DNA from 4 places in the Bacillus sp. C-3-6 genome. Region 1 is predicted to be linked to each of the others. Evidence: predicted binding sites of a transcription regulator. Region 1 holds the regulator's gene; each other region holds the start of a gene.
What was found. The regulator LexA, encoded in region 1, represses DNA repair genes until DNA is damaged. The targets are predictions, from matches to a motif close to CGAACATATGTTCG.

Region 1 (7,932 bases):
CGTTGCCGCCCAAAAGGCAAACGGAACAGATAAAAATGCAGAAATAAATGTACCTAATATCGCAATTGCCAACGTATCAATTAATCCATGTAATAAATCTTCACCATCTGGCAAAGATACATACGACCAGTCTGGATTCAATATCCCTGTCATAATTGCTTTCGTGATTTCACCTGCTGTGTCCTTTATCCCTTCTAATGGCACTCCTGAAAAGGCCCATACATATACAACTGTAAGTGCTATTAAAATAATCCAGCGATATATACTCGGTTTCTTCGGTTTTGGAACAATCATCGTCGTTCTATTCATTATAGTTTCTCCCGCAACAACGTACTAATGTAGTCAATTAACAAAACAACAATAAGGGTATAGATAATTATAGAAGCAGTTTGTTGATATTGTAAAAATCCAAGTGTACGATCATAATATAGTCCAATACCACCTGCTCCTACTAAACCTAGGACAGCCGCTGCACGTACATTCACCTCAAATGTATATAGTACATAGGAAACAAAGTGTGCTTTTACTTGTGGAATGACTCCATAAACAATCCATTGTACCTTAGTAGCCCCTACAGCTGTCATCGCTTCTAGTGGGCCAGGGTCAATTGATTCAATTGATTCATACAACAATTTCGCTACAAGTCCAATTGAAAAAAAAGTAAGAGCCAAAATACCTGGAAGTGGCCCAATTCCAAAAATCGCTACGAAAATAGCCGCCAATAATAAATCTGGTATTGTTCGTATAAAATTTAAAATCATTCGAGCTAGACTGTATAAAAATGTGTTAGTAAACACATTACTTGCTGCAAACAATGCAAGTGGAATAGCTAAAATCGCTCCTAAGGTCGTCCCGATAATCGCCATACGTATTGTATCTAACATCGCTGTTGTAATAACTTGAAAATAACTCCAATCAGGTGGCACCATTTCTTTCAATAGATCTACCATATTTGGAAAACCGTCTACCAGTTTTGAAAATGATGCATCTACTTGTACACTACTACTCCACAGCATTAAAATAACTAAAATAAACGTTAACATATGTTTCAAATTACTCGGTGGCTTCGGTATTTCATTTGAATATATCGTCACGTCTTTCATTTTACTGCCACCTCTAATAATTCGCTTTTCTGAGCAACGTCCCCATAAATTTCAGCAAATTTTTCATCCGTCGCTTCTTCTACTAAACCGTCAAAAACAATTTCTCCTGCATGTAATCCGATAATGCGTGTCGCATATTGTCTAGCCAAATCAATAGAATGTAAATTTACAATTGTCGTGATTCCGAAATCTTCATTAATTTTTTTCAAATCATCTAGCACTTGCTTTGTCGTAAGTGGATCTAACGATGCAACAGGCTCATCTGCCAATATGATTTTTGCTTCTTGTGCCAATGCTCTAGCTATCGATACACGTTGCTGTTGTCCTCCTGATAATTCATCAGCACGTGCATATGCTTTTTCTAAAATATTCACTCTTTTTAATGCTTGAAATGCGAGCTCCACATCTTCTTTCGGAAACAAACCTAACGTTGTACGTAATGTGGAATGATATCCAACACGACCAGCTAATACATTTTTCAATACTGTTGATCGCTTTACAAGGTTAAAACTTTGGAAGATCATACCGATATCCCGGCGCATACGCCTTAATCCTTTTCCTTTCGCAGAAGTAATAGACTCACCTTCAATAAAGATTTCTCCTTCGGTAATCTCATGAAGACGATTTACAGATCTGAGAAGTGTAGATTTTCCAGCTCCGGATAATCCGACCATTACAATAAACTCACCTTTTTGAATCTTTAAATTTATATTATTCAATCCCTTTGTGCCATTCGGATACATTTTGGAAACATTTCGAAACTCTATCACACATCTTACCTACTTTCAATGTATTATCAATAACTAAAAAACGGCAAACTAACTGAAATCTCACACCTTCCAGCTAGCCGCCATTTCACTATGTATTATTGCGTCTTCACTGTCTTTCCATATTCACGAACAATATCAAATTTACTATCATCAGATTTAATATATCCTTCATGAGAATATACTTCTTTAATGATTTTACGGCCTTCCTCATTTTTTCCAATTTCAATGAAAGCATCTTGTAATTTCTTGCTCCACTCTGCATCTAAATCCGAGCGTACAGAAATTGTATCGTTCGGAATTTTCTCAGTAAATTTCACTATTTTCGTTTGATCAAATATATTCGGATAATCCTTTTTTACAATATTACGAGCATCTTGGAATACAACAGCTGCATCTACATCACCATTTAAAAGAGCAATAAGTGACTGATCATGCCCTTTTAATGTAACAGGTTTCACATCCTTTAGCGGATCAATTCCCTCTTTTAATAGAACAGCTGCAGGCCATACATATCCTGCTGATGATGTTACATCTTGATAACCAATTTTTTTACCTTTTAAATCTTTTACACTATTTATATTAGAGTCTTTTTTAACAACAAACTCAGATTTATAATAATCTACTAAATCTTTTGTAGGAGCTCCTGTTTCATCCTCTACTCCAAAACGTTGTGCTTGCAAAATTACATTTGCAGCCTTCTTTTCATGTGCTAATACGTACGCTGTTGGCGGTAAAAATCCTACATCTACTTGTTTAGATGCCATCGCTTCTACAATTGTATTGTAGTTAGTTGAAATACTAACTTTTACCGGAATATTTAATTTATCGCTTAATAGCTTTTCCAATGGTTTTGCCTTTGCCTCTAACGTATCCGCATTTTGAGAAGGAACAAATTGAACATTTAAGGTCTTTGGTACATAACCTTTTTTCGTATCTTCATTTTTACTTGCACTGGACTCTTTCGTCCCGCAGCCGCTTAATAATCCGGCCGCTAGTACAACTGTTGTGCTCATTGCAAAAACTTTTTTCAACATATTAATGCCTCCATTTTTCTTGTTATAAAATAACCTTCCGTAAACATGAAGAAATATATCACATATTTTGATACACAATTGGTTATTTACAGAATCTTTACACATTCTATACATTCACATCAAAATTCACTTCACATATTTGATATGATTAATTGGAAGATAACAATAGAAAAGGTGAGTCATATTGGAACAAAATCAAACTGTAACTTTAAACATCTTATTAACAAGCGATATACATGGCACTGTTTATCCTATTCACTACCAAGATAACTCCCCAGCAGAACTTGGTTTAGCTAAAATTTCTACTCTTATAAAAAAAGAACGTTCCCAAAATACAAACGTTCTTTTAATTGATAATGGCGACTTTATTCAAGGAACGCCATTTACTTATCATTACGTTACATACGAAAAAAACAAAAAAAATCCAATGTCCTTATTAGCGAATTACTTACAGTATGACGCTGCAATTATCGGCAATCATGAATTTAATTACGGGATGAATATATTAAATGATGCTGTGACTACTGCGAACTTCCCGTACCTATCAGCAAATATTTTAGATAAAAACATAAAAAAACCCTATTTCGGAAAACCTTATATAATCAAACAGATTGAATCCAATATAAAAATTGCTATTTTAGGGGTAACAACACATTACATCCCAAATTGGGAACAGGCCCATCACATTAAAGATTTACTATTTGAAGATGCATTAAAGACTACAAAAAAATGGGTTTCTTATATTCACGAACATGAGAAACCAGATTTATTAGTCGTAGCCTATCACGGTGGATTCGAAAGAGATTTACAAACTGGGGAACCGACTGAAGTGTTAACAGGTGAAAACCAAGGATATGCAATGTGCCATGAAATTGAAGGCATAGATCTTTTACTAACAGGTCATCAACACAGAGAAATTTCTCACACAATAGCTAACGGTGTAACAATTTTACAGCCCGGATGCAATGGACACTCAGTCGGAAAAGTAAAAGTAACATTCGAAAAAACGAAACATAAATGGGTGAAAAAAGAGAGCTCTTCTGAATTATTATCTGTACAAGGAATTGAAGCGGACCAAGATGTACTTTCATTGGTAGCCGATTACGAAGAGAAAACACAAAAGTGGCTTGATCAACCTATTGGAATCATTCAGGGGGACATGCAAATTTCAGATGCTATGCAAACTCGTTTGCACGATCATCCTTTTATCGAATTCATAAATAAAATACAGATGGATATAGCTAAGGTATCAATTTCTTGTACAAGTTTGTTCCATAATACATCTCCAGGTTTCCCGGAACATGTAACAATGCGTGACATCGTTTCTAATTATATTTATCCAAACACATTAAAAGTAATTAGAATAACTGGAGCTGATATAAAAGCCGCTCTTGAACTCTCTGCTTCTTATTTCACATTAAAAACAGATGGATCCATCATCGTAAGTCCTACCTACATAGAACCAAAACCACAACATTATAATTATGATATGTGGGAAGGGATTTCATATGTATTAAACATTTCAAAACCAATTGGTGAAAGAGTAGAATCTTTACAGCATAACAGTGCTCCTCTTAATATGAATGAAGAATATGAAGTTGTAATGAATAATTATCGTGCAAGTGGCGGGGGAAATTTCTTTATGTTTCAAAACAAACCGGTAGTAAAAGATATACCCACAGATATGTCTGAACTTATCGCTAATTATATATTGGAACATAAAACGATAGAAGCAACAGTTAATAACAACTGGAAAGTTATTAAATAACGATTTTTTACAAATAAAAAAAGATGGGCTTCGCCCATCTTTTAATTTAATTTTGCATTATCTTGCTTTTTTAAAGCTTTTAATTTCGTCGGTGTAACATCTGTACCTTCTTCGTTAACAACTTTAATTCCTTTAAGTTCGTTTAACATATTTTGACGAAATCCTTTTAAATATTGTTCACGTAGCGATTGACGCTCACGTTGCTCTTCTTCAGTTAAACCTTCAGCTTTTGCTTTTTTCGCTAAGAAGTTAATGCGTTCAACGAGTTCGTGATTAATCATCTCGAATCCCCCTTCTAATCAAAACTGATTATTATCATACAATAGTTACTCTTCTTTATCAAGCAATTGCTTCGTATACTCTACATATCTACGATGTACAGTCGCCTTTGAAACATTATGACCAAATCCACGTAATGTTGCTGCAATTTCTTCAAACGTGAGTTCACTTTTTCGCAAACGTACAATTTCCTCAATTGGCACTTCTTTTTTCTCTCTTCCTACACTTAAATGACGATTTTTCAAATTATTTTCTGGACGATAACCTTTTTCTACTGCACGTTGCATACCTCGTTTAATTTTCAAATTATGAATCTTTCTTTGATATTCTTCAACAATACCAATAATATCTAATACCATCGAATCAGAATCCGACAATTGTAATTTACCATTATGTGTATGCGTATATACTTTTATACCTTCTTTATGTAAACAATGCATTAATGCGATCTTCGCATTTCCTCTACCAAGGCGCGTTTCATCTTGTATAAGTAACACATCAATTTGTTCGTCTCGAATTGTATCCAACACCTCTAATATACCGTCACGTTCAATTGTATATCCACTAGCCTGCTCTTCAATCACCTTAGTAACATTCATTTGATAGCGCTCAGCTAAATGCAATAATTCATCTTTTTGACGTAATAATGATGTTTCTTGCGCTTCTTTCGTTGTACTCACACGTGCATAAATAATTGCATTCATTTTGAACCCCTCTTTCTCACTATTATTTCCCTATAGTGTAACATAAATCCGCCATTTGTTCGAACTTATGTTTGTAGAATGTTTTTTCACATGTTATACTTATTAATAAGAAAAATGAAAGAAAACGAGGTGTTAGAAAACATGGAAAAGTTAACGAAACGCCAGCAAGACATTCTCGACTTTATTAAGCTAAAAGTACAAGAAAAAGGATATCCACCTTCCGTACGTGAAATTGGTCAAGCAGTCGGCCTCGCTTCTAGTTCTACAGTGCACGGACATTTATCACGATTAGAAGAAAAAGGATACATTCGACGCGATCCAACAAAACCACGTGCCATTGAAATTTTAGGTGAAGACCGAATGGATACGGAAACACAATCTGTTATTCAAGTTCCAATTGTCGGAAAAGTTACTGCCGGTTTACCAATTACAGCGGTTGAAAGCGTAGAGGAACATTTCCCACTTCCAGCTAGTATTGTTGCTGGAGCAGACCAAGTGTTCATGTTACGTATTTCTGGAGATAGTATGATTGAAGCTGGTATTTTCGATGGAGATTTAGTTGTTGTTCGCCAACAACAGTCTGCATATAATGGTGAAATTGTAGTCGCTTTAACAGAAGATAACGAAGCAACTGTTAAACGTTTCTATAAAGAAAAAGACCATTTCCGTCTACAACCAGAAAACTCTTCATTAGAACCTATCATTTTAAAACAAGTGTCAGTTATCGGGAAAGTAATTGGCGTATATCGTGATTTACATTAAAAGTAATAAAAAGAAGATAATTACCTTATTAATATACGGTAATTATCTTCTTTTTTTTGTATTTTGATAGATTTCCATACATTCTATTTCTTATTAACGAGTTTCAATCGTCACATCTCCCGCAGCCGTTTTACCGCTAATCTTTTTACTACCATTTCCAATTGTTACGTTATTATTTTCTTCATTAAAAATTGTTACATCTCCGGCAGCACTTTGCCCAGTAATTACCGCATCTTGTGGTTTTTCCGATAAAGTAATATCTATATCTCCCGCAGTTGAACTTGCTTCTAGATTATACTTGGAATCATGATCTTGAATATTTATTTCCCCACTTGTTGTTTTTGCGGTCACTTTCCCTAATACCTTCTTAAAGTTCACCTCACCAGCTTTTGTCGATCCCTCCACATTCTTAGCCGTTACTTGTTTCAACTCTACTTCTCCAGCAAGTGTTCTAACACTTACGCTATCACTTTTCACATCACTCATTTCGATTTGTCCAGCAGATGAATTTACTTTTACATCTTGATAAGAGCGTTCGGGCACAAGGAGAGTCAATTTAGACGTTTGAAACCTAAAATCATAAAAAGAAAAATCAAATGAAGCACCTTTTTCTCTTTCCCCAATAATTTTTAATGTGTCACCATCTTCTGCAATACGAATCTCTTGTTTACGTACATCTCCTGATTGCTTTACATAAAAAGAAGAATCAGGAGATTTTTGGATAACAATATCTCCGGCATCTAACTTAACTTCTATATTTTTTAATGTTTCGTTTTTAATTACATCTTCTTTATCGCCTTTTTCAGCAGTTTGTACTGCTTTTTCATATGTTTGGGAAATTCCTATTACTCCAATAATGATACAAGCGATAGCGATTAAAAATAGTTTTTTCATCATTTACTCTCCTTTTATCATTTTGAAGTTCCATATTACATATCGTACACACAATCTCTTAAACCACTTTGTACTATAAAAAGCGATAATACATAACAATAAACCTACTCCAACAAACGTTATACTAACGAAAAGATCCAACCATATAAAAGTACCCATAAATACTTTTCCAATCACGAAAAATGGTGTTACTACACTAGCAATACCACCAATCCAAAAAGAAAATATAAAAGCAATAATTGCGACTAACGGGCCTAACACAATAATAAAATTAAACAAACTAAGTCCAATCGCTGCCATAACAGCTCTTGTCACATTTGAAGTCGATGGATTTTTTTTCATTTCATCGAAGCGATACATCGCAAGTAACTCTTTTGCGATTACTTTCGGAGAACCAAGGCCCTGAATTATTTCTGATTCAGTTTTCCCCTCTTCTAGTCCAAACTGAAAGTGCTCTTCATAATCCAATAAAATATCTTGCCTCTCTTCCTCTGGTAACTTTCTAAGATAACTTGATAATTCTTTAAGAAACCCTTCTTTACTCATCCCATTCCACCCCTTCAATAATTTCTTGTACCCCTTTCGCAAAATCACGCCATTCTGTTACTAACAAATGAA
Region 2 (7,932 bases), 480 kb from region 1:
GTCGCCAACAGGAGCAGCGATTCGTGATATTATAACAACGATTAAACGTCGTTATCCAATTGGGAATGTTATTGTATTTCCGGTACTTGTACAAGGGGAGTCAGCGGCTCCCTCGATTGTACAAGCGATTCGTACAGCGAATGAAATGGGAGAGATAGATGTACTAATCGTTGGTCGTGGTGGAGGTTCTATTGAGGAATTATGGGCTTTCAATGAGGAAATGGTTGCAAGAGCAATCTTTAAGAGTGAAATTCCTATTATTTCGGCAGTAGGCCATGAAACGGATTTTACAATCGCAGATTTTGTTGCAGATTTACGCGCGCCAACACCGACTGCAGCAGCTGAGCTAGCAGCACCTAATATTATAGAGTTACAAGAAAAGGTATTACAAAGAACTCTGAGATTGCAAAGAGCAATGAAAGAGTTAGTACATAAAAAAGAAGAAAAACTACAAGTGTTGCAAAAATCGTATGCGTTCCGTTATCCAAGACAAGTATATGAGCAAAAGGAAGAGCAATTAGATAGAGCGCTAGAACAGCTTGTTTTAGCGAAAGAGCGCTATATTGATAAAAAGGTGAATCAGTTAAAGCAACTTTCATTTTATTTAGAGAAGCACCACCCATCTCAAAAAATTATTCAAACGAAGGTAGCTGTTGAAACTTTGCAAAAGCAATTACAACGTGAAATGCAAACGTTACTTCAAAGGAAAGAATTTGCCTTTGTAAGAGCTGCTCAAAAACTTGAAGCGTTAAGTCCGCTTAAAGTAATGATGAGAGGGTATGGGCTTGTATATGATGAAGAGAAGCAAGTGTTAAAAAGTGTGAAAGATGTAAGCCTTGGAGATGCTGTTTCAGTTCAATTACAAGATGGAATACTAGATTGTAGCGTATCAGGCATAGAGGAGCGTGAATTGAATAATGGAAAATAAATTAAGCTTTGAAGAGGCAATTTCGCAACTTGAGCATCTTGTTTCTAAGCTAGAACAAGGTGACGTACCTTTAGAAGAAGCGATTTCTTATTTTAAAGAGGGTATGGAATTATCTAAGCTTTGTGATGAGAAGTTGAAGAATGTACAAGAACAAATGGCAGTTATTCTTGGGGAAGATGGAGAGCTTGAACCGTTTACTGCTTTAGGAGATGAAGCATAGTGACGATTGCTTTTGATACTTTTTTGAAGGAAAGTAAAACTTTCGTAGAAGAGAAACTTGTAAGCTATGCAAATGAATTACAATGTCCAAATGTACTTCGTGAAGCGATGGCATATTCTTTAGAAGCGGGTGGAAAACGTCTCCGCCCGTTACTTTTGTTTGCAACATTACAAGCTTTTGGGAAAGAAAGAAATCTTGGAGTAGGTGCAGCTTGTGCTCTTGAAATGATTCATACATATTCGTTAGTTCATGACGATTTACCTTGTATGGATGATGATGATTTAAGAAGAGGAAAGCCCACAAATCACAAAGTATTTGGTGAAGCGATGGCAGTTTTAGCAGGAGATGGCTTATTGACGTATGCTTTTCAAGTTATTATGGCATATGAGCAAAAAGAAATTTCTGCAGAAAAAAAAGTAAGACTTGTACTTGAACTTGCAAAAGCAGCAGGACCAGAAGGAATGGTTGGCGGACAAGTGGCAGATATGGAGGCTGAAGGGAAACGCCTTACGATTGATGAATTGGAGTACATCCATAAACATAAGACCGGAAAACTGCTTGAATTTGCTGTACTTGCGGGCGCGATACTTTCTGATGCGACAGAAGAGCAAGAAGAAAAGTTGCTTACGTTTGCTAAATATATCGGTCTAGCTTTTCAAATTCGAGATGATATTTTAGATGTCGAAGGCACCGAAGAAGAGATTGGAAAACCGATTGGTAGTGATCTTTCTAATGAAAAGAGCACATATACGACGTTGTTTACTGTAGATAGAGCAAAGGATATTTTAGAAGAAACAATTGCAGAAGCAAAAGGTGCAATTAGCTCCTTGCAATTACAAGATGAATATTTACTATCTATTTGCGATTTGATTGCAAAACGTAATAACTAATATAACAGCGTTTTCATTTGTTGAGTCATTCATCATTTTATGATATAAATGTAGGAAAAGGTTTTTCTTTTCTTGTTATTGGCAAAAATATATGTAGATTACATTGCCGTTATCACTTCGTGTTAGCGGCTATTTTTTTCATCGCCTAAAGAAATATGGTTTATAATAGGATTAAGGCGCAATAGACTGGTTAATAGCGGGACAAGACGAAAAATAGAAAAGAGAATTTCTTGTTTTGTGTAAATGTTTTTTATAATATTTGACATGTTGACAGATTATGAAATGAAAGTGAGTGATCCATGTGGATCTAACGCAAATTCAAAACCCTAGTTTTTTGAAAGATATGTCTATCAGTGAACTAGAGGGATTGAGTGAGGATATTCGTAAGTTTTTAATTGAAGAGCTCTCTCAAACAGGTGGACATATTGCACCTAATTTAGGTGTAGTAGAACTCACAATTGCTCTGCACAAATTATTTGATAGCCCGCAAGATAAATTTTTATGGGATGTAGGACATCAATCCTATGTACATAAAATTTTAACTGGACGCGCGAAAGAGTTTGGTACATTAAGGCAATATCAAGGTCTATGTGGTTTCCCGAAACGTTGCGAGAGTGAGCATGATGTATGGGAAACTGGTCATAGCTCGACTTCGTTATCGGCTGCAATGGGAATGGCTCTGGCACGTGATTTAAAGAAAACGAAAGAATATGTTATACCAATTATTGGAGATGGTGCTTTAACAGGTGGAATGGCCTTAGAGGCATTGAACCATATTGGACATGAAAAAACAGACATGATTGTTATTTTGAATGATAATGAAATGTCAATTGCACCAAACGTTGGTGCGCTTCATAATGTACTCGGTCGTTTACGTACCGCAGGAAAATATCACTGGGTAAAAGATGAGTTAGAGTATATATTAAAGAAAATCCCAGCAGTTGGCGGGAAAGTGGCTGCGACAGCAGAGAAAATAAAAGATAGTCTTAAATATTTACTAGTATCTGGTGTCTTTTTCGAAGAGTTAGGCTTTACATATTTAGGTCCAGTCGATGGGCATGATTATGAAAAGTTATTCGAAACGTTGCAATATGCAAAGAAAACAAAAGGCCCAGTACTTGTTCACGTTATTACGAAAAAAGGAAAAGGTTATAAACCGGCTGAGAGTGACGTTATTGGAACTTGGCATGGAACAGGACCTTATAAAATTGAATCAGGTGACTTCGTTAAGCCAAAAGAAGTTGCACCAGCATGGAGTGCTGTCGTTAGTGAAACAGTACTTAAGCTAGCGAGAGCGGATGAGCGTATCGTAGCAATTACACCTGCAATGCCTGTTGGATCAAAACTTGAGAAATTCCAAAAAGAATTCCCAGATCGTATGATTGATGTAGGTATTGCAGAACAGCACGCTACAACAATGGCAGCAGGTATGGCAACGCAAGGAATGAAGCCATTCTTAGCAATTTATTCGACATTTTTACAAAGAGCATATGACCAAGTTGTTCATGATATATGCCGCCAAAATTTAAATGTTTTCATCGGAATAGATCGCTCGGGATTAGTAGGAGCAGATGGTGAAACGCATCAAGGCGTATTTGATATCTCATTCTTACGTCACTTGCCGAATATGGTGCTTATGATGCCGAAAGATGAAAATGAAGGGCAACATTTAGTTTATACGGCGATGCAATATGAAGATGGACCAATCGCATTGCGTTATGCTCGTGGTAATGGACTTGGCGTTCATATGGATGAAGAATTAAAGGCGATTCCAATCGGTACGTGGGAGACGTTAAAAGAGGGTACACAAGCAGCTATTTTAACGTTTGGTACGACAATACCAATGGCAATGGAAGCAGCTGAGCGTCTTGAAAAAGCTGGGGTTTCAGTGAAAGTAGTGAATGCTCGCTTTATTAAACCAATGGATGAAGCATATTTACATGATCTTCTAGGGAAGAATATACCGATTTTAACGATTGAAGAAGCTTGTTTAATCGGTGGTTTTGGAACAGGAGTAGTTGAATTTGCATCTGAAAATGGTTACCATAGTGCATTAGTTGAACGAATGGGTATTCCAGACCGCTTCATAGAGCACGGAAGTGTAACAAAATTATTAGAAGAAATTGGTTTAACGACAGATGCTGTTGTAGACCGTATTCATACAATGATTCCATCAAAACAAAAAAGGGCGTAACAAATGAGCGTAAAAAAAGAAAGAGTAGATGTACTATTAGTAGAGCGAGGACTTATAGAAACGCGTGAGAAAGCAAAGCGCGCCATTATGGCCGGACTCGTATATGCAAATGAGATGAGACTTGATAAGCCAGGAGAGAAAATCTCGCAAGATACTGAGATTACGGTGAAGGGACAAGTTATGCCGTATGTAAGTCGTGGTGGTTATAAACTTGAAAAGGCATTAGAGACATTTCATCTTGATTTACAAGATAAAGTTATGATAGATATTGGTTCATCAACTGGTGGCTTTACAGATTGCGCGCTTCAAAATGGAGCGAAATTATCTTATGCATTAGATGTAGGATACAATCAACTAGCGTGGAAATTACGTCAGGATGAGCGTGTTGTTGTAATGGAACGAACAAACTTCCGTTACGTGACACCAGCAGACTTAGAACGTGGTTTACCTCAATTTGCAAGTATTGATGTTTCATTTATATCATTAAAGCTTATACTGCCAGTTTTAAAAACAATGCTTATGCCTAACGGAGATGTAGCAGCGTTAATTAAACCGCAGTTTGAAGCTGGAAGAGAGCAAGTTGGGAAAAAAGGTATAGTTCGTGATAGAAAAGTACATGAAGCTGTTGTAGAAATGATTGTCGATTTTGCTTTAAAAGAGGGCTATGATGTGGAAGGTTTAACATTCTCACCAATTACGGGTGGGGATGGTAATATTGAATTTTTAATTCATCTGAAATGGCATGGTGAACGTGAGAATGGCGAAAATCATTCTCCGATTTCTATAGAGCAAGTTGTTACAGAAGCGCATGACGTTCTAAAACAAAAAGGGAAAGGGGAATAACATATGTTGTTCCTCTTTTTGCTGTAATTGTATAATGATTGTAAAAACAATTGTGTACAAGAAACGAATTATAAGTTAACATAAATAAGTGAAGTATACCAATGTTTAAACTATGGTAAGAGATAGTGTGAGGTGCAAATGTATGAATAAAGGTCAGCGCCATATTAAAATCAGGGAAATTATTGCAAACAAAGAAATTGAAACACAAGATGAATTAGTTGATATTTTACGTAATGAGGGATTTAATGTAACGCAAGCAACAGTATCGCGCGATATTAAAGAACTGCACTTAGTGAAGGTGCCATTACATGATGGGCGCTATAAATATAGCTTGCCAGCAGATCAACGATTTAACCCGTTACAAAAATTAAAACGAAATCTAGTGGATTCATTTGTAAAATTAGACACGGCAGGACATATGCTTGTGCTAAAAACATTGCCTGGTAACGCTCATTCACTTGGAGCACTTATTGATCATTTAGAGTGGGATGAGATCATCGGAACCATCTGTGGTGATGATACTTGCTTAATTATTTGCCGTACACCTGACGATACAGGTGTTGTCTCTGATCGTTTCTTAAATATGTTGTAACAAAAAATCTTGTTTGCTTTCCATCGTAAAGTGGGAAGTGAACAAGATATTTTTATTGGTCAAAAATATGATTTTTCAATTGTAATATAATATTTTGTTTGCATAAAGTTAGAAAATAGATGGATTGACCCGTAAAACAAATGTTTGGTACAATGAAGCGGGTTAGAAGAGTATATACATACAAATATATAGCATGATTATTTGAATGAAGAACTGAGAAAATCCTTTAGTAAGGGATTATTTTATAACGAGGTGAATGGGGCATTGTTATCGGAATTATCGATTAGAAACTTTGCTATTATTGAAGCATTAAATATTTCTTTTCAAAAAGGTTTAACGGTTTTAAGCGGTGAAACAGGGGCCGGAAAATCGATTATTATTGATGCGATTAGTTTACTTGTAGGTGGCCGTGGGTCAGCAGAATTTGTTCGATATGGAACAGAAAAGGCTGAGATTGAAGGGCTGTTTTATGTTGAAGATGATAAGCATCCATGTATTGAAAAGGCAGAAGAGTTAGATATAGAAATAGAAGATGGCATGATTATTTTAAAGCGTGATATTGCTGCGAACGGGAAGAGTGTATGTCGTGTAAATGGGAAGCTTGTTACACTTAGCATATTAAAAGAAATTGGGAAAACACTTGTTGATATTCATGGACAGCATGAAACGCAAGATTTAATGAATGAAGAACGACATCTGTTTATGCTTGATCACTTTGATGGGGATCGAATCGTTAAACAACTAGACATATATCAAAACGTATACGCTGACTATGAAAAATTAAAAAAACAATTGAAATCGTTAAGTGAAAATGAACAACAGATGGCACATCGCTTAGATTTAATTCAATTTCAGCATGAAGAAATTCGCAAAGCCGATTTAAAGATGGATGAAGAAAATGAATTAACTGAGGAACGATTGCAAATTTCTAATTTTGAAAAGATTTATAAAGCATTAGGTGATGCATATCGTTCATTGAGTGCTGACGGACAAGGATTAGATAATGTAAGAAGCGCAATGGGACAAATGGAAAGTATTACACATTTAGATGAAATGTATCAAGAGAATCATGATTCAATTGCAAATAGCTATTACTTATTAGAAGAGGTTGCATATCAACTGAGAGAAAAGCTCGATATGATGGAATATGATCCAAATCGTTTAGATGAAATCGAAACACGTTTGAATGAAATTCGTATGCTAAAGAGAAAATATGGAAATACTGTAGAAGAGATTTTAGCGTATGCAGATAAAATTGAACAAGAAATATTTACAATTGAAAATAAAGACGTTCATATTGAAACGACGAAGAAACAGTTGAAGGAATTAGAAAGTGTTATTCTGAAAGAAGCAACGTTGTTAAGTAATATGCGTCATGAGCTTGCAGAACACCTTACAAATGCAATTCATCAGGAATTAAAAGAATTATATATGGAAAAAACGAAATTTGAAGTGAGAATTATGAAGAGAGAAGGAAATGCAGAAGAACCCCTTGTGGAAGGTGCACCGGTAAGACTTACGGCAGATGGTTACGATCATGTGGAATTTTATATTTCGACGAACCCAGGAGAGCCGCTAAAACCACTTTCAAAGGTTGCTTCTGGCGGAGAGTTATCTCGTATCATTTTAGCTTTAAAAAGCATTTTTTCTAAGCATCAAGGGGTTGCATCTGTTATTTTTGATGAAGTGGATACGGGTGTAAGTGGCCGGGTCGCACAGGCTATTGCTGAAAAAATTTATCGAGTATCAGTAAACTCGCAAGTACTTTGTATTACGCACTTACCTCAAGTAGCTTCAATGGCAGATTCGCATTTATTTATTCGGAAACAAGTAGCGAATGATCGGACAATTACATCAGTTACTGTTTTAACTATGGAGGATAAAGTAACAGAAATAGCTCGAATGATTTCTGGTGTGGAAATCACAGATTTAACGACGGAGCATGCGAAAGAATTACTTACGCAAGCGCATCATTTTAAACAGACAGCAGAGGCTATCCAGTAATGGATAGCTTTTTTTCTCAAATGACGATTTCTTAATTCTTCCGGTTATAAATAAAGCATTGCAAGGAGAGATTAAAAAGTGAAGCCAAGAGGCTGAATGTGGGGTAGGAGCGAGGAGAGTGAACAAGTTGAAATTAGAAAAATTTCGAAAAATAATAGGTCTTTGTCTCCTTGTTTCTTTAGTTTTTATTGGATGTTTTAAACCGCTTCGAACGTTTATTTCATCACCGAAACAACTTGTTGTTTTTGAAGGACAACAATC
Region 3 (7,932 bases), 1.4 Mb from region 1:
TTCTCTAAGCCTATATTTTGATTTTCTCTTTTTTCTTCCCCATCATCATAATTGCTCGCAATGATTTGTAATATATACCCGAGGGCTTGTAATGAGCTTCCTACAATAACAAGATCCGATTCAACTTTCTCTTCTCCAATAAATCCTCTTGTCGTTCCAATTGCAGCTGTAAGGTTCCCTCCTACTTGAAACCATGCCCCTGTAACTTTTAAACCGCTTGGATTCATTTTTATCACCTATTTAAATATTTTCTAAACCCTTCAAAATAAAGTGAAACTTTAATCAATGGGGTGTTCTTCATCCCCCGCCTAAATTCTTTACTTTCGCTGAATTTTGAGGTGGGGGTCTTACTGATTGGCAAATAGCGGAATAAATAAATTCCACCCTTAATCTTTTATTTTATTTTTCAAATGTAATTTTGTGAATGATATAATGTGCTACTAATATAAAAAGCACCTTAAAGGTGCTTTTTATATGCATGCTGGGCATGTCAATGAATCTCCATTTTCATCTATTGTTATATTCAATATATATTGAGTTGCTTTATGTGACCAAGTTTCAGGTGTAGGTGATTCATTTATATATTGTGGCGCACATGACTTCAGCATTGGAGTACTAATACTCCCTCCAGGATCTAAAGCAACTACAGCCATGCCATGAGGTAATTCCAGTGCCATAGATTTAGTGATACCTTCAATTGCAAATTTCGAGGCACAATATGGCGCAAGCTCAGCTTCACCTTCTCTCCCCCAACTAGAACTCATATTAATGATAATTCCTTCTTTCCTAGCTACCATTGCGGGAACAAACGCTCTTATTACATTCACTACACCATTCACGTTTACATTCATTACATTTTCGAATTCTTGAGCCGTAATTTTCCAAAGTTGTGCATTTTGATTTACAATCGATGCATTATTTATTATCATATCGGGAGCCGTATGTCTATTAAGTATATAATTTGCCCAGTTGTTAACTTGCTGAGAATCTGAAACATCAATTACTTGAAAATCATGTATTTTACTGTACTGTTTTTTTAGTTCCTCAATTTTATCTTTTGAACGTCCACAACCATATATGTTCCACCCTAATTCATGAAATCGATCAACCATCGCACGTCCTAACCCTTGTGTCACACCTGTAATAATTACAGATTTACCAATTTCTTTTCTCTGCATTTCTCTCATCCTCCTTCCCTATATTTTACTCTCTTCATTTTTATTCAGCCATTTACTATAGTATCAACTCAACTCATACTTTAGTAATGGTTTTGATATTGCATACATAAATAAAAAAGTAACCATCATGGTTACTTTTTGCTATATATCTAAAAATTCATTGTTTATTTCATTATCGTTTTTACATTTCAACTTCTCTTTTCCACATTTCTCACACTGGTAAATATAAACTACACATAATGTACCTTTTTTTAAATCCTCATTATCCTGCATCTTAATAAAAATATATTTATGTTTACAATGCAATTCACCCAAATAATTTTCAAACCACTTTTTCAACACAACACATTCCACCTTTATGATAGAACCTTTATTTAGCTGCCTTATTACATACTTTTATTTAAATATTCAATCTCATATTGCAATTTTTTAAATTGCTCAAAATGCATGGTAATAGATTGGCTACTACCATAATCAACATTTTGTTTCACTAATATAACACCCGTATCATGAAAAAGCGCTTCAAGTTCTTTCCTAATAGACACTTTCGCAATATGAGCTGTTTTAATTGCAGATAAAATTGCAATTTCATTAAACTTTAATTTTATTTCATTTGGACAAAATGCGTCTTCAACTAATATAACTTCATTACTATAAATTAGTGCAACAAGATTACTTGATTTGGCATCTGTTAAATCAACTTTTTTCATAATATCTTTCATTACATTTTGCCTCCTTTATTTTCGTATATATCAATTATACAAATTTTTTTAAAAAATTACTCAACTTTATTATATTAATTTTAACACACTTTTATTGAAATCCATGCTCCAAACGTTTTACTATTCCACAATTTTTATTATATGAACCATCTGGACTATAACTCCATATAGTAATGTTAACAACTTATTATAAAGCAGGTGAAAATTATGCCATCAGTTGTAGGGAATTTAGTTGTACAAAATAGTAATGGTTCATTTAACTTAGGTGATTTCTACAACGTTTCTCCAAAAGAAAATACGAAAGCTTATAATGGTTCTGGCGCATCAAACGTTGGTTTTGTTGTTAATACTTTTAGCGGTGTTAGCGCGACCAATACATTTGATTCTGATCTTGCAGATCAAAACCAAGTGGGTACAGCCTAATCTTATGTTCAACTTTTTGTATAGAAAATTTTAATTTGTCTATACTATAATCAGGCTGTTTGACAGCTCTTGTTGATTTTGGAGTACCCTATCTTTTTCTCCCTTTCCCTGGGGCTCAGCAGCTAGCACGAAGCTAGCTGCTTTTTCTTGTATTATTTGTCTCATAAATCAGAAATAAAAGAAGCTGCCATTTAATATTCAGCTTCTTTTACGTTATTTCAATAATATCCATAGCGTTAAATACGTAAGTTTTATAAAAGGCGTCTGTACAAATTACAATTTGTTTTACCGGATTGATATGTACAACAGTCATGTAGCTTGTTAGTATGTAACCATCTTCAAAATATGTTACCAATATTTCTTTCTCAGACAGTAATGACGTTAATAATTTATCAGAAATTCTCTCTTTTGCTTCGTTTGTTAAAAGCGGTTTTTGTACTTTTAATTTCTCTCCAATAATCTTTCTCATATTTAAAAGTTGTTCGGATATTACTGTAAACGGAACCCACTCTCTTTCTTCTTTTTGTATCTTTACATCGTTCATTTTTTATCTCCTTGATCATTTATACATTTATTTAGCCATACTATCCCTTAGTTATTTTTAATACGCACTAAACTCGGATTTACTTCTAAACTATAATTAGGTTAGCTCTCAAAAGAACATTCGTTCTTATTATACACGAACTTACGTTCTTTTGAGAAGAGCCATACTTATTATTTTTTAACAAAAAACATAATTTTATTTATCTCCATACTTTTTCCTTTATCAAATAAGCTTCTCATTTCTTATGTAAAATGCATATAACAACTAAAAGGCGACTTCACACAAAGTGAAATCGCCTTTTCTTAAAAAATATTTCAATGTTTATTTTTCTATCCTAACTAATGTTCTTTCTGGAATACATAATTCATCTATATTAAAATGATTTATTTTTAATTTCAATTCCCCTACTCGTTCCTTATCTTCATCACCAACCCAACAACTGAATAATTCGATATAGTCTCCATCTTCCAAATAACCTTCCATAATCTTGCATAAAGTTAAAAGTTTTTCTTTCGCTTCTTTTTTTTCCTTTACGTTTTGCCACTCGACAAGTTCAATTCCCCAACTAGTTGAAACCTCATATATGTAATTTGTTTGGAATTGATACTCTTGTACCATTTCAAGCATACTTTCATCTGCAAAACATGATCCAAAAACAATTACATCATTAGAATCGGGCTCCGTTAACGGAATTTCTACATTACAGCCTATGTAACTTGCTAAACTCATTTTATACTCCTCCAATATTCGTATAAAAAATACTTCATAGTATATTTATTTACTCAAATATAAAATCCCTGCCTAAACAAAAAAGTTTTAAATTTTTTCGTTTATTAACCATCTATAACTGAACACATATACTATGATGAACGAACTCACAAAGCATAAGAAAAGAGAGCATTTACAACACTCTCTTTTCTTACATACTCTATGAAACTTTACAAAACTGAATCAGTGATTTTTATTATTATATTTCATTACATATACTTAGGTTGTACTATTATATGTAACTCTCTCTCTGTTTCCGCTTTTTTCGGATGACGAAAATAATTAAGTTCGTACTTTAACACTTTATACTCAACAATTCCGATTTTAATCCCTTTTGTTTCTTTTAATATAGCTAATAAATCACTTACATTTTCATCATATGACTCAAAAATTTTCGCGCCGCCCTCTCCTTGAAAGATTACTTTCATATATTCTCCCCACCTTAATTTATTGATGTGATAAATGAAGCGTTTAATACGATTCATTATTTATCCTAAAATTTTCACACCAAAAAGAACATCCTTTCCATTCGAATGCTCAGCTTTTTACTAATTATCCATATTAAATATTTATTCAAAAACATTATATGTATTATTTTTTAAATTATGTTCGATATCCATTATTAAAGAATAAATATATGTAACAAACTTGCATAATGAAAACCGTATAATATCCACTTTCGTTGAAATAGTTATAGCACCTTTAATTATAATCCATTATTTCCCATTGTAATTCTTAATATTTAAATGTAATATTGTATTGTCTTACTATCTATTTATAACTCACACACTAATTAGAAAAGGGAACTCTATATGAGTTCCCTTTTCTAATTATGATTACAATCATTATTTCTTTTCTAGAAATTTAAATGTATCTTTAAATTCTTTATTATTCACTTTAATATCAGCATCTTTCAATAAATCATTGACTACTTGTTGTTTCCATTTACCTGTCGTATCTTGTAGTCTTTGTTGTTCTAAATCTTTACGAATTTTTTCCTTTACTTCATCAAATGGCTTCAATTCTTTTTTATCCGTCACTTTAATAATATGGTAACCGTAAGTTGTTTTAACTGGATCACTTACTTGGCCTGCATCTAATTTATACGCAGCTTCCTCAAATTCTTTCACTGTTTGTCCAGGAGCAAAACCAGATATTTCCCCGCCCTGTTCCTTTGAACCAGTATCTTCTGAATACTGTTTTGCTAAGGCAGCAAAATCTTCACCATTATTTACTTTCTCCTTTACTTCTTTAGCTGTCTTTTCATCTTTCACTAAAATGTGACTTACTTTCATTTCTGGTTTATAGTTATCTTTCACATCTTTTTCTGTGACTGTTGCTTTAATCGCTTTCTCAAATGCAATTTCTGGCTTCATTTTTTCTTTTAATTCATCTTCATTTTTCAATCCAAGTTGTTCTAAAGTTGATTTAAAGTTCTCACCCATTTTATCTTTTGCTTCTTCTACTTTCTTTTTTGCTTCCTCATCCGAAACTTTATATTTATCTAACAATGCCTTACTTAACATCATTTGATATAAAGTACTTTCTCCATATTGTTGTCTTAATTCTTTACTTAATTCTTTCTCTGTAACATTTCCTACTTTTGATGTTACTACGTTGTCTGAAGAAGCACATGCAGCTAATGCTAGCATCACGCATGAAATAATTGTTCCAATAAATATTTTTTTCTTTTTCAATTCAAATACCTCACTTTTATCATTATGCAAATTAACTATACACAGGCATTGTGAAAACAGTGTGTTTTCTGCATGTAATTCATTTCATATGAGTTGACTATGTATCATGCATTTCCATTTTTAAACATAAAGAGTCTTCTTACTATTATGTATAGTAAGAAGACTCTTTACATACACCTCAAAAACAATACGGCTGCTATAGTTACTTAATACCTACATGTTCTTCAGGTATCCAACTATTCTGCCCGATATCTACCGCATTTCCCACTCTACCCCACACTCGAAAAGATGTCGATCCATCTATATTTCCTTTATAATTCATACATTCAGGCTCTTCATAATAATTTACTCTGTAGCCGACAGGATATTTCGAAGTTGCATAAAACCATTTCACCTTAAAATGTTTTAAATATGCCCACTGCTTATCGTTCCCTAAACAAATCATATCTTGCTCACCGCCTCCCCAATAGCCTGTTAAGATTAAATATGGAATTTTCTGAGTGAGTGCACCTGTAAATTGAGGATTCATGGGGTTCTCATATAAATTTATTCCGTATCCATCAGGATATTTCGAAACTGCAATACCAATGCCATTCGGTTGCTGTTTATACACTATGTTAGATTGATTTGCTTTGTTCGAATCTATAAACCAAGAAAGTGACTTATTTCCTACTAATCGATTCAGATCACATTTCCCAATCCCAGGAACATTCCCTGAATCCGTATATTGCCAAATATCACATGGATATGCTGGCTTATTCCCTCCATAACGAGGGATCCATACGAAATCAGCTTCAATATTACGTGCTCCAAATGATAAATACATGTGATGCCCTACATATAATCCTACTTTTTCCGCACCTAAACGGCGTAATTCATCAATAAATGCCTGTGTCCCGCCTTGCATATCTGCCATCGTTTGAACTTCTACGTCCGCCACCCAAAACTTAGCTGATTTATCACCACGATTCCAAAAATCTTGTGCCTCTTTCTTTGCATCAGCAATAGATATAAAACGGCAAAAAGCATAATTACCGAATGGGATACTATACTTTTTCATTTCACTAACATAATTTTGATACATAAAATCCACCGTATTAGAGCCATCTTGAACTCTAGCAATCACTAAATCTAGCTGAGATGCTGCAATATCCCAATTGATAGTTCCATTCCATTTTGAAATATCTACAATATAACCCATACATTCCAGCTCCTTTTTAATGTCTTATTCATAGCTTGTTTTATTGTAAGCCTTATCTCTCTAAAACTAGCTATCTATAATATAAATAAAAAGAATCGTTACTGTTTTAAAAAATATATTCTCTTTCAGAAATATTTCTATTAACTTTAACATATATACCATATAAAACATTCTCATATTTGAAATATACCCTACTATTCATTTGTTATGTAATCTCGTCCTATCAATCCAGGTATCAATTATTTTTACGGATATTAGAAAACATCCCCCTACATTATTAAATTAAAACTTCCAATATCAATTCCCTTTCAGCTAATATAAATTATTCCTCATTTTCTATATATTCTTAAGTCAAAATTACTATCTTTCCATGAAATTTGAGATTCAGAAATTTTTTTAATTTATTGAAGATTATTCCTACTAACCTACAATTGTCCAATCTGCACACTATTGGTGCATAAAAAAGACATTTTCTATTCATGAAAATGTCTTTTTACAGTTTAATAAAACAACTTTGGTGCTAAATCTGTATTTTGTAATTGTGAGTTTTCACTGCTCATAACACAACTTGTGGAAAATAGAATTGGGATACCACAAACCTCATCATTCATTACATCACGAAATACATTGGCAGCAACACCTGTAAACGTTTGACATAAGTTAGAAATATCGTCATTGAAAAACTGAATGACTTCCGCAGCGAAAACCGGAAAGACAACATTCGGTCCGCCAGGGAACTGAGGCTGTACCACAACTTGTTCAAAATAAGGATTATTTTCTAGTGCTACTTGAAATAAATGAGCTATTTCAAATGCATCTAGTGGACAAGGAAATGGATTTACAATTTCATTCTCATTATTCGTTACAATAACTGTCACACTTACATTCCCAAATTGTACAAAAGATTTTAAAAGCGTTGCTAATGCTCTCGCTTTTTCATTACTTAACGCATGCACTAAAATAATATAATTACCACCAACAGGAATAAGCGGCCCAACTGTAACAGTTGGATCAGCACCTATTGAATTTTTTAATTCATTAAAATATGTGATCCATGGTGGCGAAAGCTGAGCTTGTACATTTTCTTCCACTATTTTATACTACCTCCTTATACAATTCTTACTAACATAATATGTAGCAAATTAAAAAATGCATTAGTTATATTAACCATTTGCGTATTTATTGATTATATTAATTAAACATTTTATTTCGTATTTTCAATTTCCCCTTTACATCTTTAAGCACTTTTACTACTATGAAATTCTTTATTATAAGCAAATCCACTGAAATTTCATATTATACTAATACGACTCTATATCCTTTAACTTATAATACTCAATATTAGGAGCTGATTTCATGGAAAAAAAACCTATCTTGTTCAAAATCCCACCAAATTCAA
Region 4 (7,932 bases), 550 kb from region 1:
CATTTAGAGCTTCAAAATGTCACACTTGTTGGTTTTTCTATGGGTGGAGGCGAGGTAGCCCGGTATATTAGTACGTATGGAACAGATCGTATTGAAAAGGCTGTTTTTGCTGGAGCAGTACCTCCATATTTATACAAATCAGAGGATCATCCTGAAGGGGCATTAGATGATGCTACAATTGAAGCATTCAAAAGTGGTGTGATAAATGACCGCCTTGCATTTCTTGATGAATTTACTAAGGGATTTTTCGCGGCTGGTAATCGAACAGATTTAGTTAGTGAGCCATTCCGTTTATATAATTGGGATATTGCAGCCAGTGCATCACCTAAAGGAACGCTTGATTGTATTACCGCCTTTAGTAAGACAGATTTTAGAAAAGACCTGGAGAAGTTTAATATACCTACTCTTATTATTCATGGTGACTCTGATGCAACTGTACCTTTTGAATTAAGTGGAAAACGTACATATGATGCCATTCCTGGTAGTAAACTCGCTTTAATAAAGGGTGGTCCACATGGGCTAAATGCAACGCATGCTAAAGAATTTAATGAAGCACTCCTATTATTTTTAAATGACTGATTACAACTATATAATTGTTAATTGATAAATTATAAACAAGTAAAAAATAAAGCTTTATAAAAGATGCTCTTGGATAAATCCAGGAGCATCTTTTTAAATGGTGATATTGAGATGTTAGGTTGATAAATCCCTATTAATTTTGGATTGAATACTCTTCTTAACAGCTAAAATATATTGATTAGAGTTTTTTAGATTTCTTAGAAGTATTGTTATATTACTAGCAAGATAATATTTTGAATAATCCTCAAAACAAAGAAATGTACATTTTTTTGAGGAAGAAATATCTTGTCAGAAAACAATAAAATCTTATTAATTTTTATAATTGGTAGAAATTTTATGGAAATAATTCTCTTAATATATTAAAATAACATCGTATTATGTCAGATTTTAATTAGGGGAGAGAAATTTTATGTTGAAAAAAATCATTCCAGTTGCTTTAGCATTAAGTACAGTTACTTTTACTAGTGTATTTGCTGCGCCTTCAATCCAAGCGAGTACAGAACAAAACCGCTACATAGATGTACAAATGCTCGGTATTAACGATTTTCATGGGCAACTAGACACTGTAAAAAAAATTAACAATAAAGATGCAGGGGGAATTGAGTACTTAGGGGCTTATTTACGTGATCGTGAAAAACAAAATCCAAATACATTAAAGGTACATGCTGGAGATGTTGTTGGAGCAAGTACTCCTGTTTCAGCATTATTACAAGACGAACCTACAATTGAATTTCTAAATGATTTGAAATTCGATGTTGGAACGATAGGAAATCATGAATTTGATGAAGGTGTTGAGGAAATGCATCGTCTTATTTATGGTGGATACCATGAGAAAACAGGTAATTTTAAAGGAGCAAAATTCCCATATGTTGCTGCGAATTTCTATAATAAATCCACCGGTCGTTTATTTTTACCACCATTCACTATAAAAAAGGTACAAGGAGTTCCTGTTGGATTTATCGGAGTCGTGACAACAGATGTTCCTAACCTTGTTATGCCTACTATGCTAAAGAATGTAGAAATTACAGATGAAGTTGAAGCTATTAACAAATCCGTAAAGCAATTAAAAAAACTAGGCGTTAAATCTATCGTTGTTCTTGCGCATAACGGAGGTATAACAGATGGGAACGGCGTAACAAATGGTGATATCGTCCGATTAGCAAATGAGACTGATCCAGAAGTCGATGTTATTTTTGGTGGGCATAGCCACACTTATGTAAATGGAACTGTTAATAATAAACTTGTCGTACAAGCAAATTCATATGGTATGGCTTTTGCTGATGTTGATGTAAAGATTGATCGTAAGACACAAGATATTGTTGAGAAAAAAGCAGAAATTGTTACAACTTACCATGAAGGCATGGAGCCTGATAAAAAAATAAAGAAGAAGATGGAGAAATATCAAGCAAAAATCGCACCTCTTGTTAATGAAGTTGTAGGTAAGTCTATTGCTCCACTAGATCGCAAACTCAATACGGCTGGTGAATCTACTCTGGGAAATTTGGTTGCTGATGCCCAGCGTGCAACAATGCAATCCCAAATTGCACTTATGAATCCTGGTGGTATTCGTAATGACTTAGATGCTGGTGATATTACATGGGGAGAGATATATGGTATTCAACCATTCGGAAATCAATTAATAAAAGTAAATTTAACAGGTCAAGACATTCGTGATATTTTAAATCAACAATGGCAAAAAGATATAACAAGAATGCTTCAAATTTCAGGGATCCAATACACTTGGGATGCGAACAAGCCTAATGGAGAAAAAGTAACAAGTATTCGCTTAACAAATGGAGAAGAAATTACTCCATCTAAAACTTACAGCGTCGTTGCTAACGCATTTCTAGCTTCAGGTGGAGATGGATTTGTATCCTTTAAAAACGGTAAAGATGCTGAAACAGGACCAACTGATTTTGAAGCATTAGTAGATTATATAAAAAAATCAAAAGAACCAATTCAGTCTATTATTGATGGAAGAATTCAAAAAATAAATTAGTCTTTTATTAATCTCAAAAACAACTAGATTATCTGTGCGCTATACTTTTTAGTGTACAGGTAATCTATTTTTTTGATTTGAAATAAAGTCTTACTGTGGCCAATTAATAGCAATGGTGAATTCGGCCCATACGGAACATTAAAATCGGATGATCCAAACAGTTATAACTACATTTTTGGACAGGTGAAAAAAGATCAATTTTTTATTGATTTACGTAAGGCGAACGGCGTGACAAAAACGTGGTTAAACGAACAACATCCAATTTTCGCTGGAATAACTACCGAAGGGCCTGATATACCAAAAACTATTGATATATCATTAGGTAAAGCGTTTGATATACTCGTTCAAATTCAAAAAGTGAGTCCATCTCAACTACATTAATAAATTTAGAATAATGTGCCTTAATGACAACTTGAGAAGTGTTTCATATAATACTATGAAATTTGTTTTATATAGTAAGAAGAATAATCGTATTAGAAAAAATCAGCAATTTAACCTGTTAAGAGTAAAATGAATCTTCAATATGTAAAGCGCAAAAAACACTGAAGCGAAAAGCATCGGTGTTTTTTGCGCTTTCGGGCACAGATGCTACTTCAACCCTAGTGTACAAGTGATTTTGAATGTAAGGAATTTGTAAGGAATAGGTAAGAAAAAAGAGATTTTCATTGTGTAGGATAAAAATATAAGGAGGCGTGAAGGGGGGAACAATTACGGCCTACATATAAAATAAACAATCAGTAACAAGAGTGTTTTGTGAAAATAATGAGTACAATGATTGCAAATGCATTGTTGCCTTTTCATCATTTGGAGAATGGATAGCTGTGTGGTTCGTATATGACACTTCTATCAACTATCTATACAATTTTAATAGAAGAGAGGAATTCTTTATGAAAACACGCAGTAAAATTACATGTGCAAGTCTAGCACTTTTAATAGGTGGAAGTTCCCTGTTATACATAACACCAACATCAGTTGTAAAAGCAGAACCTACGCAAAATGTATCTAGTTCGTTACAAACAAGTACGCAAAGCGATCGTACTTCCGTTAAGAAAGCAATACGAGATGAACTGCAACTTGGATACCCGGGAATACTCGCTCAAATTTCTAAGGGTGGTAAAACTTGGAGTTATACCGCTGGGATAGCGGATCTGAGAACTAAGAAACCAATGAAAGCAGATTTTCGCTTTCGCATTGGCAGTGTGACGAAAACGTTCATTGCAACAGTTCTACTTCAATTATCTGGAGAGAACCGTTTGAATCTAGACGACTCCATTGAAAAATGGTTACCTGGCGTTATTCAAGGAAACGGATATGATGGTAACCAGATTACTATCCGTCAAATATTGAATCATACAAGTGGTATTGCTGATTATATAAATTCAAAAGACTTCGATATTATGGATACAAAAAAATCGTATACGGCTGAAGAATTCGTCAAAATGGGGATTTCTCTTCCCCCAGATTTTGCACCAGGAAAGGGTTGGTCTTATTCAAACACAGGTTACGTATTACTGGGGATTCTTATTGAAAAAGTAACTGGCAACAGTTATGCGGAAGAGGTTGAAAACCGAATTATTGAACCGCTTGATTTGTCAAATACATTTCTACCTGGTAATTCAAGTGTGATTCCAGGCACCAAGCATGCCCGTGGCTATTTGCAACTAGACGGAGCGAGTGAGCTAAAAGACGTTACTTATATTAACCCAGGTAGCTCGGATGGAGATATGATTTCTACTGCTGACGATTTAAACAAATTCTTCTCTTACTTACTAGGTGGTAAATTACTGAAGGAACAGCAGTTAAAACAAATGCTTACTACAGTTCCTACAAATAGAGAGGGAACCGGATATGGTCTTGGAATCCTTGAAATTAAGCTTCCGAATGGTGTCTCGGTATGGGGACACAGAGGTGGCGTTCTAGGGTTTTCCACTTTTGCTGGTGGAACACTTGGAGGCAAACATACATTGGCCGTCAATTCGAACAGTTTTAAGATTAATAATCCAGAGTCTTTTAAAAACGTTTTAATTGCTGAATTTAGCAAGTAGGCAAAAAGGAAAACTGGATACATTTATCATTTGTAATTTTAATCGGAATAGATTACCGATTAAAATTAGTATAGAGGGAATTAAGTATCTAGAAACAATCAATCCGATAATGAGAGATGGCTAAGTAAAAGGATTGGTTTATATATTGTATTCTCTCCAGCCGATTAAAGAAGTAACAGATATAATGAGTGATTATTATGTATATATTATTGTAGTCGTGTTTGTATCGTCACTGATTATAAATTTGTATAAGGTGCGAAGTCTAATTTAAGACTTCGCACCTTTGCTGTTTAACAGCTTTTATTACTAAGCTATTAATAATAGCAAAAAGGAGAATGTAACTAGTTATGCAGATGAATCTTGGCACAGGTGCTATAGGAGATTTTGCTGAAAATAAATTTAGAAGAATATATGAATTAGAGACATGAAAGCTGAAATGAATTTTAGTATTTTTTATGTTCATCAGTTACTTGAAATTCTAGCTGTTTTGTATACAGAGTTTTTCCAACCGTGATTGATAGCGCGTAAATATCATTCTTAATTATATGTAGTATGCATTGAGTGAGATTTTTTAGAACTAAATACAGTGTCATCTCCTAATGGTGAAAACAGTATTTGAATATTGTAGGGCTCTTAAGTGTTTTTAGATTTTTAAAGCCCGGTCATTTTAACCAAAATTTTCATAGAAATACCTTTTAAAAGAACGTAAGTTCGTATATAATAAGAACAAACGTTCTTCCGTTAGGAGTGATAACCTTGTATGATTATTCTCTTTTACCGAATCGTATTATTCTTTGTGTAGACCTTCGTAGCTTTTATGCAAGCGTATCATGTATTAAAAAAGGACTTGATCCAAGATATACAAAATTGGCTGTCGTAGGGGATGTGAATCAGAGCGGATCAATTGTATTAGCAGCAACACCGCCATTAAAAGCGTTAGGAATAAAGAAGATGACTCGTTTTTACGAAATACCGAAGCGACCAGATATTATTATTGTGAATCCAATTATGCATACGTATATGAAGTGTTCAACTTTCATAACGGGTTTGGCTTTGCAATATGTCGCACCGGAAGATTTTCATCAATATAGTATCGATGAATTTTTTATGGATATGACTGCAAGTATTCATTTGTTTGCCAGTAATCCGCGCGAATTCGCATTAAAGTTTAAGCGAGAAATATATGAACGTACAAGGATTGAAAGTACGATTGGTATTGGGCCGAATTTATTATTAAGTAAAGTAGCGATGGATGTGGAAGCGAAAAAGAATAGGGATGGAATAGCGCAGTGGACGTATGACGATATACCCGAGAAGTTATGGAGTATTAGACCGCTCAGTAAATTTTGGGGTATATCGTATAAAACAGAAATGAAATTGAATCGAAAAGGTATACATACCATTGGAGAATTAGCTCAGTATCCTTTGAAATATTTAAAGCAATCATTCGGTGTAATAGGAGAAGAATTACATCTACATAGTAACGGAATTGATTTTAGTAGAATAGCAGAAAAATATGTTCCAGCGACAACATCTATAGCGAAAAGCCAAATATTATTGCGTGATTATTCGGTAGAAGAGTTCATAGTTATTTTATTAGAGCATATAGAAGAAGTTTGTTATAGATTGAGACGAGAAAAGAAATGCGCGCAAACAATTCATTTTTCAGTTGGATATAGCAAGGAATACGGTAGGGGAATAAAAAAGGCACATACGTTAAATAGAGCAACAAACTTAACGATGGATATTTATAATGTTTGTACATATTTTTTATATGAGCGCCATACAGGAGAGCCGATTCGATCAGTAAGTGTTTCATTAACAAACCTTATTAATGAAGGGGAAGAGCAAATTTCGCTTTTCGATAACATTATACAAAGAGAAAAAGAAATACGATTAACGAAAGTTATGGACGAAATTCGAACACGATTTGGTAAGAACAGTATTTTACGTGGGATTTCTTACACAAGCGTCGCAACAGCAAGATATAGAAACACATTATTAGGAGGGCACAAATCGTGAAGAATGCTAATATGCCAAAAGGAAGAGGTATGGTAAAGTGGCAGCCGTTTGCCAGTATGCCGGAGCAGTTCGCAGTTATTAAAGAAATGATAAAGGAGCAAACGAAAGCCTCGCGTCCAATTGTAACACAAGATGCAAAAGAAATGATTGAAAATAAGCTATTAACTTCATTTTTAGGTGAGGAAGAGGTTTTACTTACATATTATAAAGATGGTTATTTATATAAAAATTACATAACAGTAGTGGATATTAATCCATTAATGGAGACGATTACTTGTACCGATGCTTTTCATAATCAAAGAATGTTAAAGTTTGGCGATGTAATTGAGGTTGATTAGAATACTTTTCTATGCAGTAGGTTTATTTTTAGCAGTCTACTGCATAGAAAAATAAAAGGTTCAGTCACATAACAATTTTCAAGGTTTTAAAATAACTTTAATACAATCATCTTCACGATTATTAAAAATCTGATAACCATAGCTCGCTTCTTCAAGGGGAATTTTGTGTGTAATAATCTCTTTTGGATCAAATTCTTTATTTGTTATTTTTTCAAATAGTTCCGGCATAAAATGAATGACAGGTGCTTGTCCCATTTTAAGATTAATATTTCTAACCCAAAATGCCCCGAGTGGAAAGGCGTTATAATTGCCACCATAAACGCCGGTCATTTGAACCGTTCCATATTTTCTTACGGCTTTCGTAGCGATTTGAATAGGACCGAGAGTTCCACCTTGTAATTTTAATTTTTGTTCCAGAAATTCTAGAGGCGATTTTTTTCCATCCATCCCCACACAATCAATAACTACATCAGCACCGCCATGTGTAATTTCCTTTAAATGTTCTCCCATATCGGGGAATTTTGTAAACTCAAATACCTCAACATTGTTAATCTTTTTTGCATAATTCATCCGATAATCTAAGTAATCCACTGCAATTACACGTTTAGCACCTTGCATCCAAGCGAATTTTTGTGTCATTAATCCAACAGGTCCACAACCAAGGACGATAACAGTATCACCTGGCTTAACGCCTGCGTTTATTACACTCCAATAGGCTGTTGGTAAAACATCTGATAAAAATAGTAGGGATTCATCTTCAAGTTCGCATGATTCCGGTATAACAAATGGAGTGAAATTACCAAATGGAACTTTTAAATATTCTGCTTGTCCTCCTGGATGATTACCAAATTTCTCTGTATAACCAAAGTATCCACCAGAATCGTAATGAGGGTTTGAGTTATCACATTGACTTTCCATTTCATGTTGGCAATAGAAACAATGTCCACAA

Region 2: the regulator LexA is predicted to act here: its motif matches at 5,801-5,814, upstream of recN (DNA repair protein RecN).
Region 3: the regulator LexA is predicted to act here: its motif matches at 3,004-3,017, upstream of ACW0JX_RS11055 (YolD-like family protein).
Region 4: the regulator LexA is predicted to act here: its motif matches at 5,324-5,337, upstream of ACW0JX_RS15200 (Y-family DNA polymerase).

The regions. Positions count from the first base shown of each region.
Region 1 is NZ_CM137247.1:3,496,185-3,504,116, forward strand. Features, by position in the region: gene phnE (phosphonate ABC transporter, permease protein PhnE) at 1-309, opposite strand, end outside; gene phnE (phosphonate ABC transporter, permease protein PhnE) at 309-1,103, opposite strand; gene phnC (phosphonate ABC transporter ATP-binding protein) at 1,100-1,873, opposite strand; gene ACW0JX_RS17875 (phosphate/phosphite/phosphonate ABC transporter substrate-binding protein) at 1,969-2,907, opposite strand; gene ACW0JX_RS17880 (bifunctional metallophosphatase/5'-nucleotidase) at 3,092-4,675, shown strand; gene ACW0JX_RS17885 (DUF896 domain-containing protein) at 4,717-4,956, opposite strand; gene ACW0JX_RS17890 (YneB family resolvase-like protein) at 5,002-5,658, opposite strand; gene lexA (transcriptional repressor LexA) at 5,800-6,420, shown strand; gene ACW0JX_RS17900 (DUF4097 family beta strand repeat-containing protein) at 6,514-7,317, opposite strand; gene ACW0JX_RS17905 (DUF1700 domain-containing protein) at 7,318-7,860, opposite strand; gene ACW0JX_RS17910 (PadR family transcriptional regulator) at 7,853-7,932, opposite strand, start outside.
Region 2 is NZ_CM137247.1:3,975,675-3,983,606, reverse strand. Features, by position in the region: gene xseA (exodeoxyribonuclease VII large subunit) at 1-928, shown strand, start outside; gene xseB (exodeoxyribonuclease VII small subunit) at 918-1,148, shown strand; gene ispA ((2E,6E)-farnesyl diphosphate synthase) at 1,148-2,038, shown strand; gene dxs (1-deoxy-D-xylulose-5-phosphate synthase) at 2,340-4,232, shown strand; gene ACW0JX_RS20320 (TlyA family RNA methyltransferase) at 4,236-5,075, shown strand; gene argR (arginine repressor ArgR) at 5,218-5,667, shown strand; gene recN (DNA repair protein RecN) at 5,932-7,671, shown strand; gene spoIVB (SpoIVB peptidase) at 7,790-7,932, shown strand, end outside.
Region 3 is NZ_CM137247.1:2,130,212-2,138,143, reverse strand. Features, by position in the region: gene ACW0JX_RS11080 (DUF6944 family repetitive protein) at 1-227, opposite strand, end outside; gene ACW0JX_RS11075 (SDR family oxidoreductase) at 471-1,178, opposite strand; gene ACW0JX_RS11070 (hypothetical protein) at 1,320-1,520, opposite strand; gene ACW0JX_RS11065 (hypothetical protein) at 1,565-1,900, opposite strand; gene gerPF (spore germination protein GerPF) at 2,108-2,323, shown strand; gene ACW0JX_RS11055 (YolD-like family protein) at 2,532-2,867, opposite strand; gene ACW0JX_RS11050 (hypothetical protein) at 3,189-3,596, opposite strand; gene ACW0JX_RS11045 (hypothetical protein) at 3,845-4,063, opposite strand; gene ACW0JX_RS11040 (peptidylprolyl isomerase PrsA) at 4,481-5,332, opposite strand; gene ACW0JX_RS11035 (glycoside hydrolase family 25 protein) at 5,535-6,533, opposite strand; gene ACW0JX_RS11030 (hypothetical protein) at 7,034-7,624, opposite strand; gene ACW0JX_RS11025 (hypothetical protein) at 7,890-7,932, shown strand, end outside.
Region 4 is NZ_CM137247.1:2,947,344-2,955,275, reverse strand. Features, by position in the region: gene ACW0JX_RS15220 (bromoperoxidase) at 1-579, shown strand, start outside; gene ACW0JX_RS15215 (bifunctional metallophosphatase/5'-nucleotidase) at 989-2,578, shown strand; partial or broken gene ACW0JX_RS15210 (erythromycin esterase family protein) at 2,684-2,959, shown strand; gene ACW0JX_RS15205 (serine hydrolase domain-containing protein) at 3,466-4,623, shown strand; gene ACW0JX_RS15200 (Y-family DNA polymerase) at 5,380-6,645, shown strand; gene ACW0JX_RS15195 (YolD-like family protein) at 6,642-6,983, shown strand; gene ACW0JX_RS15190 (zinc-dependent alcohol dehydrogenase) at 7,062-7,932, opposite strand, start outside.